One region of the Bradyrhizobium sp. SMVTL-02 genome, then DNA from elsewhere that is predicted to be linked to it. Evidence: predicted binding sites of a transcription regulator. Region 1 holds the regulator's gene; each other region holds the start of a gene.
What was found. The regulator LexA, encoded in region 1, represses DNA repair genes until DNA is damaged. The targets are predictions, from matches to a motif close to TGTTCNNNNTGTGTTCNG.

Region 1 (4,217 bases):
GGCTTTCGACCATGTCGTGGCGGCAATGGGCGTACCGGCGCACCGCATCGTCTTCTTCGATGATCTCGCAGAAAACATCCGGGGGGCGCGGGCGCGTGGATTGACCACAGTGCACGTGACCTCGCCCCGTGACGTCGGCGACGCGCTGAGGCAGCTGGGGATTTGAGCGGATCAGCCTTCCGGCAAGGCGTTCCGCGGAACTTTTTGCTAAAAATGCGGAACCAAATCACTTTGTGCATTTTTGTACAAAGTTCCGGGAACGGAATGCGCCCCTTCGGACTCTTGAGTCCGTTGGGACTTCTACATTGGAATTGGACTGATCGACGTGCTGGGCAAATCCTACCTCACCAAGCAAGCCTCTCTCCTGCTCGAGTTCGCAAGAACCACCTCGGACTCCGACCTCTCCGCCAAGCTGATCAGCAAGGCTGCCGACCTGAAATCTCGGGCCGATCCGCTGGCCGACAAGGATCAGGGTCCCAAAGCGCCGGACGTCAGTCCGGACGCGCCGGCAGTGAGTTGACCGATGCTGGCCGTGGCGCTCGTTCTTCTTGTGCTTGCCATGGCCGTCCTCGTGCCGGTCTGTCTCGCCTTCCGGATCATGCCGCGGCGAATTTGACGTCTATCCTCACGACAGAGCGGATGGCGCAGGTTGAATCCTCTTGCGTCTCCAGTGTTTTGCCTCTGGGCCCGCACTCGGCTAGAACTCTGGCCGCCGATTTGCCGAACGTGCCCAGCAGGAGTTTTCAGCCGTGGCCTTGATGCCGGTTTCTGACGCGCTTGCCGCGGTGCTTGCCGGCGCGGAGCCGTTGCTTGAGGAGACGATCTCGCTCGATCAGGCCTACCACCGCGTGCTCGCCCGCGACGTCGCGGCGCGGCGCACGCAGCCGCCGGAGGCGATGTCGGCCATGGACGGCTATGCCGTGCGAGCGGCCGACGCGGCGACGATCGATTCTGAGCTGACGGTGATAGGCGAGGTCGCGGCCGGGCGGCCGTTTGCAGGCTTGGTTGGCGCCGGCGAAGCGGTCCGCATTTTCACAGGCGGCGTCGTTCCGGCCGGAGCGGACGCGGTCGTGATCCAGGAGGATACCGTCGCGGACGGCAAGCGCATCACGATCAAGGAAGCAGCAATTCCCGGACGGCACATCCGGCGCGCCGGGATCGACTTTGCCGAGGGCGACGTGCTGTTGCGCAAGGGAACCCGGCTCACCGAGCGCGATCTCGCACTCGCCGCCGGGATGAATCACCCGCATTTGCCCGTCCAGCGCCGTCCGAAGGTCGCCATCCTCGCCACCGGAGACGAACTGGTGATACCGGGCGTAGCGCCCGGGCCCGGCCAGATCGTCTACTCCAACGGTTATGCCCTGCACGCGCTCGCCCGCCAGGAGGGCGCCGATACCATCGACCTCGGTGTGGCCGCCGATACGCTGGAGGCCACCACCGCCGGGATCCGCGAGGCACGCCAGAGCGGCGCCGACATCCTGATCACGACCGGGGGCGCCTCGGTCGGCGACCATGATCTGGTCCAGCAGGCTCTCAAGGCCGAGGGGATCGCGATGTCGTTCTGGAAGATCGCGATGCGGCCGGGCAAGCCGATGATGCACGGCCGGTTAGGGGCGATGCGCGTCATCGGCCTGCCCGGCAATCCCGTGTCATCCTACGTCTGCGCTTTCCTGTTCATGGTGCCGTTGATTCGCGCGCTGTCGGGCCGCACCATGATTCACCATCGCCGCGAGCGCGCCGTGCTCGGCCGCGACCTCAATGCCAACGACCAGCGCGAGGATTATCTCCGCGCGCGCCTGGAGCGGCGCGACGACGGCACGCTGATCGCCCTTCCCGTCGATCACCAGGATTCTTCACTGCTTGCAAATCTCGCTGCGGCACAGGCACTTCTCGTACGCGCGCCGTTCGCGCCCAAGGCCGAAGCCGGCTCGGTCTGCGAGGTGCTGCTGCTGCCCGCCTGAGCGCTGTCATCTCACGCGGTCCGCGAACTTTGTCGCGTTCACAGTAAATTAAGCAGTTGCGGAACATGTATCGAACATATAGTGTCCGTTCATGATTTGTTTCGAGCATGCAGCGGCTTATCGCTGAACTGAGCGTCTCGGAATCGAACGACATCAACCGGGGGATTTTGGTCGAGATGTTAACGCGCAAACAATACGAGCTCCTGCGGTTCATCAGCGAGCGATTGAAGGAAAGCGGCGTGCCACCTTCCTTCGACGAGATGAAGGACGCGCTCGACCTGCGCTCGAAATCGGGCATCCATCGCCTGATCACCGCGCTCGAGGAGCGCGGCTTCATCCGCCGCCTGCCCAACCGCGCCCGCGCGATCGAGGTCATCAAGCTGCCCGAGCTCCAAGCGGCCGCCGGCAACCGCCGCGGCTTCACGCCGAGCGTCATCGAGGGCAATCTCGGCAAGGTGCGCACGACCTCCAGCCCGCCCGCGGACGAAGGTGAGCGTCCTGTCGCCGTGCCCGTCATGGGCCGCATCGCGGCTGGTACGCCGATCGAGGCGCTGCAGACCCGCAGCCACACCATCAGCGTACCGCCTGACATGCTCGGCTCCGGCGAGCATTATGCGCTCGAGGTGCGGGGCGATTCGATGGTGGAAGCCGGTATCCTCGACGGCGACATGGCGCTGATCCAGCGCAACGAGAGCGCCGACACCGGCGACATCGTGGTGGCGCTGATCGACGACGAGGAAGCCACGCTGAAGCGCTTCCGCCGCCGTGGCGCCTCGATCGCGCTCGAGCCAGCCAACGCCGCCTATGAGGTCCGCATCCTGCCGCCCAACCGGGTGAAGATTCAGGGCAAGCTGATCGGCTTGTACCGGAAGTACTGATTTGACCTCGCGATCGTTCGACACGCGCTTGAGCGCTTGTCCGCTCCGGCTGGATAGTCTTTCAGGTTCTGCTCAGATTATCCGGCCACCTGCCCCGCGTTAGATCCTCCGCACGCCGCGCAAAGCACACAATCGCTTTATGGGCCTGTCGAAAACCGGGGAGACAACCATGCGCAAGATCGTCTTGAGCACTGTCACGATGGCGCTGATCGCAACGTCAGTGTCACCGGCCGCCGCCGCACGATCGCATCATGTCCGCAAGACGACGCCGGCGACGCGCGAGCAATTCCGCAACGCACGCGACGCCGTTGCACTGCCGTCGCAACCCGCTTGGCCGTATTCGGGCTGGTCGGCCCCTGCTGGCCGTTGACGAAGAAGCACGCCCAATGCACGGGAGCGGGCTTTGTTCCTCATGCATCTGAAAAAGATATTGTGATGGCATCCTGCGGACCCAAGCCGCAGATTTGCCCACAACCCAGCAGACCGTTGTATGCTTCCACTCTGATAGAGGCCTGCGCCTCGACAGGAGGCGCGGGTCGCTATCTTACGAATGAGGAGCACCCCGATGTGTGACTACAGCCTGCACGCCGTCGCGACGCGTCCTGCCGAAGTCGGCGAGACGATCGTCACGACAACCTTCCGCGGCACCTCGACGCGCGGCTTCGCCTCCGAAGCCGACATGTCGGTTGCGGTATGCCTGCTGCCGGGAACGGAGCTCGCCTTCGCCGACAACGTCCGTTACGACAATCGCTGGATCTGGACGCGTACCATCAACTCGCGCGTCGGCAAGTTCGGCAAGATCGATCCGCACATTCCGGATCGCCATCACGATGCGATCGAATTCCCCGACGGGAAATACGTGCTGGTGACTCAGCTCGTCGAAGGCCAGCGCGCAACCGTACTGCAATTGCCGGTGACCCAGCCACTCGGCGAGCGCGAGCACAAGCCGCAGACCAGCGCAGACAGGCCGACGGTCACGCGCCTGCCGATCGGCTGACCTAGCTGCCTCGGGCTCGCAGGTCGGGGCCATGATTGAAATCGCCATCGCCGGCCGTGGCCGGCGAGATGGTGTGGTTTGTATCTTCGCAAATACCTTCGCCGGAGCACCTGCCGCAGCTCTTCGTCGCACGAAGTTTGCGCTGCCTTGCCTGAATTTTGAACGTCCGGTCCGCAAGCAAATGGCCGATGCTGCCAAAAAGGCTCGAGGCGGACGTTCGATGAAGACCTTCATTCGCGTCGTTGAACTCTGGGTGCCCGACCGGACGCGTATGCGGCTGGAATTCGGCGGCGGTCTTTATGGCGAAGGGCTGTCCGCGTTCAAGGCCGCAAGCGAAGATCTGCGCTTCGGTCGTGACGACGGGCTTCCCGGCAAGGCCTG
Region 2 (4,217 bases), 120 kb from region 1:
GGAACGGTCGGCGCGGGCATCGAATTTGGCTTCGCTCCGAACTGGTCGGTGGGCTTCGAGTACGATCACATCTTCCTCGGCACCCGCAACGTCGACTTCACCGCGGGCGGATTCTTCATTCAAACCGAACGCGTCCGTCAGGACGTCGATCTCGCCCTCGTCCGCTTGAACTACCGTTGGGGCGGCCCGGCGATCGCCAGGTACTGATCGCCAGCAAGTCTCGTCTGACGAAAGGCCGGCCTCGCGCCGGCCTTTTTGCTGTCTGCGAGCGAACAGGACGATCCGTCAGCGATTATGACGTTTTGCCCCTGTTGTGGCTTTTTGGGTACACAACTTGCGGCTTCGTTCGTGTAAGCACCACGCCAGTAGGACCACAGCGTCCGATGCCCTTCCGTTCACGGAAGGCAAGAAGAGAAACTGGGACTGGGATTTAAGTTGAAAATGAAGAAGGTTTTGTTGGCTTCGGCCTGTTTGTTCGCTCTGGCTGCCCCCGCGTCGGCGGCTGATCTCGCGGCCCGCCCGTACACCAAGGCTCCGGTGGCTGTGGCTTCGGTCTACAACTGGACCGGGTTTTACATCGGCGCCAACGCCGGTGGCGGCTCCAGCCACAATTGCTGGGATACGACCGCTGTTGTCGGCGTGGCCGTCCCGGTCACAGCTGAAGGTTGCCACGGTGCGACCGGCGCAATCGTCGGCGGCCAGATCGGCTATCGCTGGCAGTCCGCCAGCTGGGTGTTCGGCCTCGAGGCACAGGGCGATTGGGCAGACCTGAAGGGCTCGAACACCAGTTCGCCCGCCGCCTTGTTCCCGCTGGTGAACAACACCAAGATCGATGCTATTGGCCTCTTCACCGGTCAGGTGGGCTACGCCTGGAACAACGTGCTCTGGTACGTGAAGGGCGGCGCGGCCGTCACCCACATGGCCTAATCGCACGCGCGAGACTGAGGCAGAATGTTCTCCTCAGTGCAAAAGAGGAGCATGTGATGACGCTTTATGTTGGTTTGGACGTATCGCAAAAGGAAACGGAGATTTGTGTCATCGACGGTGACGGTCGGCGCACTTGGCGGGGCAAATGCTCCTCGGAACCGGAGTGCATCGCAATGGCGCTGCGCGAGCACGCTCCAGACGCAGTTCGGGTCGGCATGGAAACCGGGCCGCTGGCGATCTGGCTTTGGCATGGGCTGCGCGCTGTCGACGTTCCAATCGACTGCATCCACGCGCGCCATGTCGCGGCGGCGCTCTCGCTACAAGTTAACAAGACGGACGTGAACGATGCATTTGGGATCGCGCAAGTGGTGCGCTCCGGTTGGTACCGGCCCGTCGCCATCAAGAGCCTGCAGAGCTGTCGTATCCGAGCCCTGCTCTCAGCCAGAAGCGAACTCGTTGCGATTCGTACGACGCTTTACAATCAAATTCGTGGTCTACTGAAGACCTTCGGCGTGGTGCTCGCAGCCGGTAAGGGCGGAACGTTCGAGCGCGCAGTGCTCACGCGATGTCCGGCGGACCCCTTGATCCGAAGCGCCATTGACGCGCTGCTTGAGGCTTGGCGTGTTGCGGGAGAGCGCAGGCAGAGGCTCGATTCGCAACTTCTACGTCTCGCGCGCTCCCATGAGGCCTGCCAGCGCATGATAACGATCCCCGGTGTAGGCGCGATTACTGCATTGACGTTCACGACGGCCATCGACGATCCTAACCGCTTCTCCCGATCCACCGATGTCGGAGCGTTTCTCGGCCTGACACCTCGGCGCTATCAATCCGGCGAGGTCGATATCTCTGGCCGGATATCCAAGTCAGGCGACCGCATGGCCCGAAGCCTTCTGTTCGAGGCGGCCAACGCGCTCATGACGCGCGTGCGCAAAGATAGTGCACTCCGCCGTTGGGGGCAGCAATTGATGGCTCGGATCGGGTCGCGAAAGGCGAAGGTCGCCGTGGCGCGCAAACTCTCCATCATCCTGCATCGTATCTGGCTGGATGGCACGGAGTTCGCAGCTGCGCCGGCTACCTGAGCCTAGCTAGCTAAGCCAATATCTCTGTAGATCGTCCTGGAAGGACGCTGGCTGGATTATCCCGTAACTTCTTGGGCGGCTTCAGACCGCGGGAATCACATGGGGAGATCCACTGGCGAGGGCCATGATGAGGCGGCACATTCTTCCGACCTCGAAGACGACAAGGTCCGGTACCCAGGGCAGTTGACAGCGATTAGACGACAACAAGTTCAGCGGCACTCTGGCCGGCGTCACGTTCGACACCGCCAACGAAACCCGTTGGGGCGGCACCGTCGGCACCGGCATCGAGTTCGGCTTCGCTCCGAACTGGTCGGTCGGAGTCGAATACAACCACCTGTTCATGGGCAAGCACACCGATACCTTCACCTTCCTCGGCGTGAACACCCGCAGCGACAGCATCAAGCAGGACGTGGACATGGCCACGGTACGCTTGAATTACACCTTCGGCGGCCCGATCGTCGCGAAGTACTAAGCTTCGTCTCCGACGCTCTTGCGTTTCGAAAGGCCGGCCCGCGCCGGCCTTTTTGTTTGGCGGCACGCCCCAGCGCAGTTCCGCACGCCCTGCTGCTGCCAGATGCCGCCAGCACGCCAACATTCCGTTGACGATTCGCAACTCCCTCTGGAAATCCGCCTCCGTTCTTCCTACGTTCGCTGCCATACCCATCGGCGCCGATCCCGGTTCCGGGCGCAGCGCGCCTTTTTTATTGGCGCGATCGCGCACCTTTGGGCTTCCTTGAGGGCAACTCGGATGGATGAAGTGATCAAGGCGAAGCGCCAACAACAGAACGCGGGCTCGAGCCTGCGCGCAATTACGATCCGCGGCGCGCGCGAGCACAACCTCAAGAACATCGACGTCGAGATCCCCCGTGACAAGCTCGTGGTGTTCACCGGCCTCTCCGGCTCCGGCAAGTCCTCGCTCGCCTTCGACACCATCTATGCCGAGGGCCAGCGCCGCTACGTCGAATCGCTGTCGGCCTATGCACGCCAGTTCCTGGAGATGATGCAGAAGCCCGACGTCGACCAGATCGATGGCCTGTCGCCGGCGATCTCGATCGAGCAGAAGACGACCTCGAAGAACCCGCGCTCGACCGTCGGCACCGTCACCGAGATCTACGACTACATGCGCCTCCTGTGGGCGCGCGTCGGCGTTCCCTATTCGCCGGCCACCGGCCTGCCGATCGAGAGCCAGACCGTCTCGCAGATGGTCGATCGCGTGCTGGCGCTGCCCGAGGGCACGCGCCTCTATCTGCTCGCCCCCGTCGTCCGCGGGCGCAAGGGCGAGTACCGGAAAGAGCTCGCCGAATGGCTCAAGAAGGGCTTCCAGCGCGTCAAGATTGACGGCACCTTCCACGAGCTGGCGGAAGCCCCGACGCTCGACAAGAAATTCCCGCACGACATCGACGTCGTGGTCGACCGCATCGTGGTGCGTCCCGACATCGGCCAGCGCCTCGCCGAGAGTTTTGAGACCGCGCTGAAGCTCGCCGACGGCCTCGCCGTCATCGAGTTCGCCGACGCGCCGGCGGCCGCAGCGACGGAGGAGAAAAAGAAGACCGCAAAGATCCACGACAAGAGCGGGCCCGAGCGCATCCTGTTCTCGGAAAAGTTCGCCTGCCCCGTCTCCGGCTTCACCATCCCGGAGATCGAGCCGCGGCTGTTCTCGTTCAACAACCCCTACGGCGCCTGCCCCGCCTGCGGCGGACTCGGCGTCGAGCAGCACGTCGACGAGGACCTCGTCATCCCCGACAAGGAGCTGTCCCTGCGCAAGGGCGCGATCGCGCCCTGGGCCAAGTCCTCCTCGCCCTATTACGAGCAGACGCTGACCGCGCTCGGCAAGCACTACAAGTTCGCGCTCGACACCAAGTGGAAGGACCTCGCCAAGAAGACCAAGGACGCGATCCTCTACGGCTCCGGGGAGGACGAGATCAAGTTCTCCTACCAGGACGGCGTGCGCTCCTACGACACCAAGAAGCCGTTCGAGGGCGTCATCACCAACATCAACCGCCGCTATCGCGAAACCGAAAGCGAATGGGCCCGCGAGGAACTGGCGAAGTATTTCCACGACGTGCCCTGCGAGGGCTGCAAGGGTTTTCGGCTCAAGCCCGAGGCGCTCTGCGTCAAGGTCGGGGCTAAGCATATCGGCGAGATCTCGGAGCTGTCGGTCAAGAAGGCCGGCGAGTGGTTCGAGACCGTGCCGGAGGCGCTGAACAAGCA
Region 3 (4,217 bases), 1.8 Mb from region 1:
CGCGGTCGAGCATCTGGCCGGCCGGACCGACGAAGGGATGGCCGGCGAGGTCTTCCTTGTCGCCGGGCTGCTCGCCCACCAGCATGATGTTGGCGTTTCTCGGGCCTTCGCCGAACACGGTCTGGGTCGCGTCCTTGTAGAGATGGCAGGCGTGGCAATGGGCGGCTTCCTCGCGGAGAGCTTCGAGATCGTCGGCTGAGGTCTTGCGTTTCATCGGAGCCTCCGGCCGCTTCTGAGGCTTGTGCGGGTCGGTTGCGGCATTGGCGAGCATGGCGCCGGTCATGCGCTCGGCGTCCTCGATCAAAGGCTTAATGATCGAAGCCTCGGGCAGGTTCCTCCAGTATTTCTTCGGCATCTCGGCCTGCATCGCCTTCACCTTGAGCCGGGCCGGATTGAAGATGCTGGCGTAATAGCGCCGCCAGGTTTCCTCCAGCCGGTCTTCGCCGGGTGCCTCGCTCTTGCTGACGCCTGACGTGAACGAGAGCGCATGGCCGTCCCAATGCGCGCACAGATCCGGTGTCAGGATCGACCAGGGCATGTCGGCAAAGCGCTTGGCGAAGAACGGGGCTGCGAGCTCGACGATGTGATGTTCCGGCTCGAACCAGGCGACGTAATGCGCCGCGCGTTCCCGGCCGATCTCGCGGAAGCGCACGAAGGCATGCATCTTGTGCTCGTCGCGATGGACGGCTCTTGCCATCGCCGTGACCTGGGCGAGGTCACGATCGGTCGCGACCTCGATGAGGTCGTGGTTGTCCTTCAGCCGGAACAGCAGGCGATAGAGGATGGCAAAGCGTTGGGGATCGCGGTGCAGGATCGCTGCCTTGGCGAGCTCGACGAATTTTGCCGATACGTTGAAGCTGCCCTCGTTCACCTCGAGGATCGGAGACGGCCCCGGCGGTGCAAACAACTCCGCTTCGCCGCCTTTCACCGTCCAGGTGACATCGCTGGGCTGCACCTGGTGAAGCACGAGGCTACGCGCGGCTTTGCGCCAGCCGTCGAAATCCGTTTCGGTGTCGAAAGTGATGTATTGCATCAGAAGCCAAATCCCAGTTGCGTTGCTTTCGGCTTGAACCGTTCGATCAGCCCGGCAGCGTCGAGCCGATGCGGTGAGGGACGGTGATCGCTGAGGACGATGAACGGCAGCGCCTTGTTGCGGGGCACGTGCAGCCGCGCGAGATCGGCGAGGCGAATCGTGGTGGTGCGCCGCGTTGCGATGATGCGTTCGACCGCCTTGGTGCCGAAGCCGGGCACGCGCAGCAACTCCTCGCGGCTGGCGCGGTTGACGTCGAGCGGGAAGCGGTCGCGGTGGCGCAGCGCCCAGGCGAGCTTGGGATCGATGTCGAGCGGCAGCATCGCGCTGTCGTCGACGATCTCGCCGACCTCAAAACCGTAGAACCGCATCAGCCAGTCGGCCTGGTAGAGCCGGTGTTCGCGCAGCAGCGGTGGCTGGACCAGAGGCAAGGCACGGCTCGCGTCGGGGATCGGGCTGAAGGCGGAGTAGTAAACGCGCCGCAGTTTGTATGAGCCGTAGAGATTGGCGCTGGTGTGGAGAATGGTGTGATCGGAGGCGCGATCGGCGCCGACGATCATCTGCGTGCTTTGGCCTGCCGGCGCGAAGCGCTGCGGTTTTGCTTTCGTCTTCGCGCTGCGATTTTCCTCGGCTTCGTCGAGTTTCAGCCGCAGCCGGCCCATGGTGCGGCGGATCGCACGGACGTCCTTCTCGGGCGCGAATTGCTTAAGGCTCGTTTCCTGCGGCATCTCGATGTTGATCGAGAGACGATCGGCATATTTGCCGGCTTCCGCGATCAGGGCGTCGTCGGCGGGAATGGTCTTGAGGTGGATATAGCCGCGGAAGTGATGCTCCTCGCGCAGCTTGCGCGCGACGCTCACGACCTGCTCCATGGTGTAATCAGGGCTGCGGATGATGCCGGAGGAGAGGAACAGGCCCTCGATGTAATTGCGCCGGTAGAAGTCGAGCGTCAGCTTGACCAACTCCTCGATGGTGAAGCGGGCGCGCGGCACATTGGAGGAGGCGCGGTTGACGCAATAGAGGCAATCGTAATTGCAGGCGATCTCAAGCTTGCGTTGTACGTCCATCCCGGAATCCCTTTGATTCAGCTCATGAATCCCTGGCGCGCCAATTCGATTTGACTCTTCGGCCGCCGTTAGCTTTATATTAGAACATATCATGAACAAATGAGCCAGCCGTTGGTTCTTCTTTTGAAGACGACGGCACCAATTCCTGAGGAGCGGCGAGCATGAGCGGCGCACGAACAAGCGCGCTTGCGATCTTGCGCAGCCAGATCGAGCGCATCGAGACGGCGGAAGTCGTGCATCAGCACGAGCGTGTCGCGCTCGGCCACGGCGAAATCGATCGCGCGCTGAAGGGCGGGCTCGCGCGTGCGGCGATCCACGAGGTGTTTTGCGAGGGGCGCCAGGGCGCGGCCGCGACGGGTTTTGTCATGGGACTTGCGGGGCGTGTCTCAGCGCGCCGGCCGCTGCTGTGGGTGCGGCAGGATTTTTCGGAAATCGAAACAGGCGCGCTGTCGATGAGCGGGCTTGCCGAGCTCGGCCTCGACCCGCGCCGCGTGGTGATGGTGCGCGCCGCCGATGTCGAGAGCGCGCTGCGCACTTCGGCCGATGCGCTCGCTTGCGATGCGCTCGGTGCCGTCGTCCTAGAGCTCTGGGGCGAGATCAGGCAGTTCGATCTCGTGGCGAGCCGCAAGCTGACGCTGGCCGCACAAGGCTCTGGCGTCACCGGCCTCCTGCTGCGGATGGCGGCGCAGCCGTTGCCTTCGACTGCGGAGACACGATGGATGCTGCGCGCGGCGCATTCGCCGCCGGGCTCAGCTTCAATGCCTGCGGTGCCTTGGAGCGCCTGGGGCGCGCCGCGCTTCGATGCCGCGCTCTTGCGCAATCGTCATGGCCCCTGCGGCCGGTGGATCATGGAATGGAATTGTGATGAGTGCCAGTTCAGTGAACCGTCGACGTATTCTCAGCCTGTGGCTGCCGCGCCTGCCCATCGACCGGATCCAGCGGTTCCTTGGCAGCGCCGGACTGCATGAGGCCGATCATGAGCCGAGCATTGTCGTCATCAAGGACAACAACGCGCTGGTGATCCATGCGCTGGACGATGCGGCGTCGCGTTTGGGCCTGCACATCGGCCAGCCGCTCGCGAATGCACGAGCGATGTGCCCGGACCTGAGAGTGTTCGACGCCGATGTCGTGGCCGATGCCAAGACGCTCAGCGACATCGCCGACTGGTGCGACCGCTTCACGCCGCTGGTGGCGCTCGATCCGCCGCATGGCCTGTTCCTGGATATCACCGGTTGTGCGCACCTGTTCGGCGGCGAGGCTGCGCTGTTGCAGACGCTGGTCCGGGCGCTCGGTCGACAGGGTTTTGCCGTCAGCGCGGCGATTGCCGGTACCTCGATTTGCGCGCGTACGCTGACACGGCAGGCATCTGGCACCATCGTGGCCGATGGCGAGGAGGCGGCGGCGATCGACCGGTTTCCGGTCTCCACGCTCGGTGCGGGCGAGGCCATCACCACCGGCCTGCGCCGTGCCGGCCTGAAGACGATCGGCGATGTCGCCTCGCGCAGCGCCCCCGAGATCACGGCGCGGTTCGGTGCGCGGTTCTCGACCCTGCTTGCGCACGCGCTGGGGCAGGGCGATGCGCCGATCAATCCGCGCAAGCCGCTGCCCGACTACATCGTCGAGAAGCGCTTTGCCGAGCCGATCGCGACCGACACGATGATTGCGATGACGCTGTCGCGGCTGGCCGACACTTTGATTGCCTCCATGGAGAAGCAGGGCAAGGGCGCGCGGCGGCTGGAGGCCGCCTTCTTCCGCACCGACGGCGTGGTGCGCGCGATCATGGTCGAGACCGGGCGTCCTGTGACGCGCAGCGCGGTGGTCGACCGCCTGTTCCGGGAGCATCTCGATGCGCTCGCCGATCCCTTGGATCCCGGCTTCGGCTTCGACATGGTGCGGCTGTCGGCGAGCCGCACCGAGATCGTGGTGCAGGAGCAGCGCGACCTCGACGCCCATGTCCACGACAATGACGAGCTCGCCGCTTTGATCGACCGCATCGCCGCGCGCATTGGAGGCAAGCGCGTCGTCGTGCACCTGCCTGAGGATACCCATATCCCCGAAAACGCGGTGCTGGCCGCGCCCGCGCAGCATCATCTCGCCGCCGCCATGCAGGCCGAATGGCC
Region 4 (4,217 bases), 2.7 Mb from region 1:
CTTGTCCATGTCGCGCACGTTCATCTTGAAGCCGCCTGGCATGACGATGTCGCCGGGCTTCTGGTCCGGCTTGCAGGCTCCTAACCACTTCGCTTGCAGCGTCATGGTGGTATCGCGCCCCGCAGCGCCGGCGACGCCGCCTTGCGCATGCGAGGAGGTCTTCACCGTGTAGGCCGAATTGAAGTCGCCCGTGATCTCGGCATGCGAGATCGTGCTGACGCCGGCGACGCTGCACTCGGAATCGCTGACATAGCCGCTCGCGGTCTTCTTGATCTCCTGCTTGGCGCAGACCTGCTTGGCCATCGGCGAGACGTTGTTGCTCATCTCCTTGTCGACGGTCTCGTCGGTGCAGTGCTGCATGGTCATCTCGGGCACGGGCGAGCCGCTCGTGACCAGCTTCATTTCCCAGAGGCCGGCCTTGCGCTGGGGCAGATCGTCGGCAGATGCACTGCCAGCCGACACCACAAGGCAAAGGGCCGAGCCGAGCAAAGCGAGTTTGCGCGCCATGTGGGAAGCTCCCGGCTGACAGATTGCGACGTTACGACGACGCCTCAGTAGAGCGTGCGGATCGGCTGGTCGGCGGCGCCATAGGGCACCCAGCGGCAGGAGAACGAGATGTAACCGCCCTCGTAGGCCTGCACGCCGAGGAATTTGACGACCTTGCCGTAGCGCGCGCAATGATCGACCGCGACCTGCCGCGCATCGACCTGGCTTGCCATCGAATAGGCGATGATACCGCCGGTGTCGTTGCCCTTGAACGGAGGCACCGGAAGGATATCGGCGCGCGCCGGCTGGCTCGCCATCATACCCAGGGCAAGAAGGCCCGCGGCCGTAATGATTCGCATTCCCGTCACTCCAATTGGTTCGCGCCAGTTTACGGTGCCGGGACCGAAGTGAAAAGAACCGAGGCCGGCCGGCCGCGCCGTTCTGGTCAACTCCTGGCGAAGTGTTGCCGCGCTGCACTTGACCTCTTCCGGCCTTCGCGGCACCGTTCGAGCTTCGCAAGACCCAGCAGTCCGGATTGCCCATGCGCACCCCCTCCTTCAAATCGCTCCGCTTCGCCGCCGTGCTCGGCCTCATGTTCGGGGCGCTGTCGCTCAGCGAGGCCCGGGCCGCCAATCCGCTGGAGCTGAACTTCTGGCTGAGCGGGCCGCGCTATGACGGCGCCGTCACCGATTGCGACAAGGCGCTGCCGACGATCGCCACGCAGTTCTGGGAAAAGGAAAGCTCGTTCTGGAATTCCTCCTTGAAGATCACGGGCTTCGCGGCCGTTCGCGAGATCGCGTTCCGGCCCTGGCAGTCCGATAACATCCCGCGCCGCTATTGCACCGGCGAGGCCATGCTCACTGACGGCAAGGTGCGCAAGGTGCATTTCTCGATCATCGAGGATGGCGGCTTTGCGGGCTACGGCAATGGCGTCGAATGGTGCGTGGTCGGGCTCGACCGCAACTGGGCCTACAACCCGGCCTGCCGCGCCGCGAGGCCCTGATTCGAAAAGCCTGATTCGGCCCGATCAAGCGGTCGAACGGTCGGCGCTCGAAATTTGTTCTTGAAATGTTCTCATCGCCTGCTAGGCTCGCTTGCACAGTCTAGTTGAGGGGCGTCGCCATGTTTCATGCCAGATTGCGTTCGTTTTCCCGTCTTGTGATCTCACTCGCGCTCGCCGCCGGGCTGGCCTCGCTCGCCGGCGGCGCGAAAGCCCAGGACAAGCGGCAGAACGCGCCGGGCGAATTCGATTTCTATGTGCTGTCGCTGTCATGGTCGCCCTCGTTCTGCGAGGAAGCGGCCGAGCGTGGCGGCCGCTCCCAGATGCAATGCAGCGGCCGGCCCTACGCGTTCGTGGTGCACGGGCTGTGGCCGCAATATGAAAACGGCTTTCCGGAATATTGCCAGCGCCCGGCCCCGCGGCTGAACCGCAGCATCGTCTCCTCGATGCTCGACCTGATGCCGGCGCCGGGCCTGATCTTCAACGAGTGGGACAAGCACGGCACCTGCTCGGGTCTGGCCGACCGCAGCTATTTCGAGACGATCCGCAAAGCGCGCGCCGCGATCAAGATCCCGGCCGAATATCTCGATCTCTCGCAGGCCAAGACCGTGGCCCCCGGGGACGTCGAAGAGGCCTTCATCAAAGCCAATCCGGGCCTCAGCAGTGCCGCCATCTCGGTCACCTGCAACCGCACGCGATTGTCCGAAGTCCGCATCTGCCTCAGCAAGGACCTGCAATTCCGCGCCTGCGAGGAGATCGAACGCCGCGCCTGCCGCCGCGACCAGGTGACGATGCCGCCGATCAGGGGTGGCTAGAGTTCGTCATTCGGGGGCGCGCGGAAGCGCGAACTATGATGCGCAATTGCGCATCTGAGAATCCATCTCGCCACAAACGCTGCTGCAGAGGGATTCCGGGTTCGGTGCTGCGCACCGCCCCGGAATGACGGGAGTTACTTTCATCGCGGGATGTCGTAACTCTCCGCCATGAATTACCGCCACGCCTTCCACGCCGGCAACTTCGCCGATGTCATCAAGCACATCGTGCTGGCGCGCATCATCACCTATCTGCAGGACAAGCCGGGGGCGTTCCGCGTCATCGACACCCACGCCGGGGCCGGCCTCTACGATCTCGAAAGCGACGAGGCGCGGCGCGGCGGCGAGTGGCTGACCGGCATCGCGCGACTGATGCAGGCACGCCTGTCGAACGAGACCGTCGCGCTGACCAAACCCTATCTCGACATCGTCCGCGCCTTCAATCCGAGGGGCGAGCTCAAGGCCTATCCAGGCTCGCCGCTGATCGCGCGCGGTCTGTTGCGGCCGCAGGACCGCCTCGTCGCTTGCGAGCTCGAGCCGAAGGCGCGCAAGGCGCTGATCGACGTGCTGCGCCGCGACGAGCAGGCTCGCGTGGTGGATCTCGACGGCTGGGTGGCGCTGCCGGCCTTCGTGCCGCCGAAAGAACGGCGCGGTCTCGTGCTGATCGATCCGCCGTTCGAGGCCAAGGACGAGTTCGAGCGGCTGGGCGAAGCCTTCTCGGCAGCCTTCGCGAAATGGCCGACCGGTATCTATGTAATCTGGTATCCGGCCAAGAACCGCCGCGCCACCGACACGCTGGCGCAATCAGTGGCGCGGCTCGCAGCCGCAGCAAAACCACCGGGCAAATGCCTGCGCCTCGAATTCAGCGCCGCACCGCAAGCCGATGGCGGGCCCCTCACCTCGACCGGGCTTTTGATCGTCAATCCGCCCTACACGCTGCAAGGCGAGCTCAAGACCATCCTGCCCGAGCTGGAAATGCCGCTCGGCCAGGGCGGAGCTGCCAGATTCCGATTAGAGGTGCCAAGGCCGTAACACTCCGCCATTCTTGGGAAAAATATGCAGTAGCGGTAGTCAATCCGCAAAGAACCGTATTATGCTGTTTCCGTGACTGGCTTTACGTTCCGCTTCCGCGAATGGTTGCGGCGGAGTGAAGGCCTAAGAAAGATCCTGCCGGGCCGACGAGGTCCGACCAAGGACGGCCAGCTCTCCCGGGCTTCGTAACGCCCGGTCATGTCGTGACGCGCGTCTGCGTCGCGACGGAGGAGCAATGAGGGGGAGTTTCCCGATGGCCATGACGGGAACAGTTAAGTTCTTCAACGGAGAGCGCGGCTACGGCTTCATCAAGCCTGATGACGGCGGTCGCGATGTCTTCGTACATATTACGGCTGTAGAGCGTGCGGGACTGAAAGATCTTGCCGAAGGACAGCGCATTACTTTCGAAGTCGAACCGGACAAGAAGGGGAAGGGACCCAAGGCAGTCAACCTGGTGATCCTCTCCTAGCGGGCTTGCCCGCGAAACGCCTGACGCGAAAGCACCTGACGCAAAAAAATCCCGGCCGCGAACGGCCGGGAGGCTATGGTCCGGTATTTTCTTGTTCAGCTATCAGAAGCGATAGTTCACGCCTGCGCGCACGACGCTGGCGCTGTAGCCGTTCGACACGCCGGTGATTGCGAACTGGCTCGTCGACAGATCGATGTAGAGATATTCGAGCTTGGCACTCCAGTTCGGCGTGAGGCCGACTTCCGCGCCGGCACCGATGGTCCAGCCGGCGGTGGTGTGCGACTCCGTCCAGCCGAAGGTCTGCGCGCGCAGCTCGCCGAAGGCAAGGCCCGCGGTGCCGTAGAACAGCACGTTGCTCAAGGCATAGCCGGCGCGGCCGCGCAGCGTGCCGAACCACGGATTGGAGAACTTCCACGGC

Region 2: uvrA (excinuclease ABC subunit UvrA) is a predicted target of LexA. The motif match lies at 2,641-2,658, and genes of this name have one in related genera.
Region 3: ACNJYB_RS12615 (putative DNA modification/repair radical SAM protein) is a predicted target of LexA. The motif match lies at 2,178-2,195, and genes of this name have one in related genera.
Region 4: ACNJYB_RS34815 (ribonuclease T2 family protein) is a predicted target of LexA. The motif match lies at 1,545-1,562, and genes of this name have one in related genera.

Annotation. Positions count from the first base shown of each region.
Region 1 covers NZ_CP182469.1:4,563,369-4,567,585, forward strand. Annotated here, with positions in the region: gene ACNJYB_RS21555 (HAD family hydrolase) at 1-166, shown strand, start outside; gene ACNJYB_RS21560 (hypothetical protein) at 326-520, shown strand; gene ACNJYB_RS21565 (molybdopterin molybdotransferase MoeA) at 750-1,961, shown strand; gene lexA (transcriptional repressor LexA) at 2,138-2,839, shown strand; gene ACNJYB_RS21575 (hypothetical protein) at 3,009-3,209, shown strand; gene ACNJYB_RS21580 (hypothetical protein) at 3,405-3,836, shown strand; gene ACNJYB_RS21585 (GAF domain-containing protein) at 4,057-4,217, shown strand, end outside.
Region 2 covers NZ_CP182469.1:4,443,382-4,447,598, forward strand. Annotated here, with positions in the region: gene ACNJYB_RS20965 (outer membrane protein) at 1-207, shown strand, start outside; partial or broken gene ACNJYB_RS20970 (outer membrane protein) at 442-918, shown strand; gene ACNJYB_RS20975 (IS110 family transposase) at 984-2,006, shown strand; partial or broken gene ACNJYB_RS20980 (outer membrane protein) at 2,212-2,478, shown strand; gene uvrA (excinuclease ABC subunit UvrA) at 2,755-4,217, shown strand, end outside.
Region 3 covers NZ_CP182469.1:2,716,222-2,720,438, forward strand. Annotated here, with positions in the region: gene ACNJYB_RS12610 (UdgX family uracil-DNA binding protein) at 1-1,033, opposite strand, end outside; gene ACNJYB_RS12615 (putative DNA modification/repair radical SAM protein) at 1,033-2,097, opposite strand; gene ACNJYB_RS12620 (ImuA family protein) at 2,259-3,065, shown strand; gene ACNJYB_RS12625 (Y-family DNA polymerase) at 2,962-4,217, shown strand, end outside.
Region 4 covers NZ_CP182469.1:7,260,249-7,264,465, forward strand. Annotated here, with positions in the region: gene ACNJYB_RS34800 (DUF3617 domain-containing protein) at 1-507, opposite strand, end outside; gene ACNJYB_RS34805 (hypothetical protein) at 552-845, opposite strand; gene ACNJYB_RS34810 (hypothetical protein) at 1,028-1,489, shown strand; gene ACNJYB_RS34815 (ribonuclease T2 family protein) at 1,609-2,301, shown strand; gene ACNJYB_RS34820 (23S rRNA (adenine(2030)-N(6))-methyltransferase RlmJ) at 2,470-3,330, shown strand; gene ACNJYB_RS34825 (cold-shock protein) at 3,584-3,799, shown strand; gene ACNJYB_RS34830 (outer membrane protein) at 3,902-4,217, opposite strand, start outside.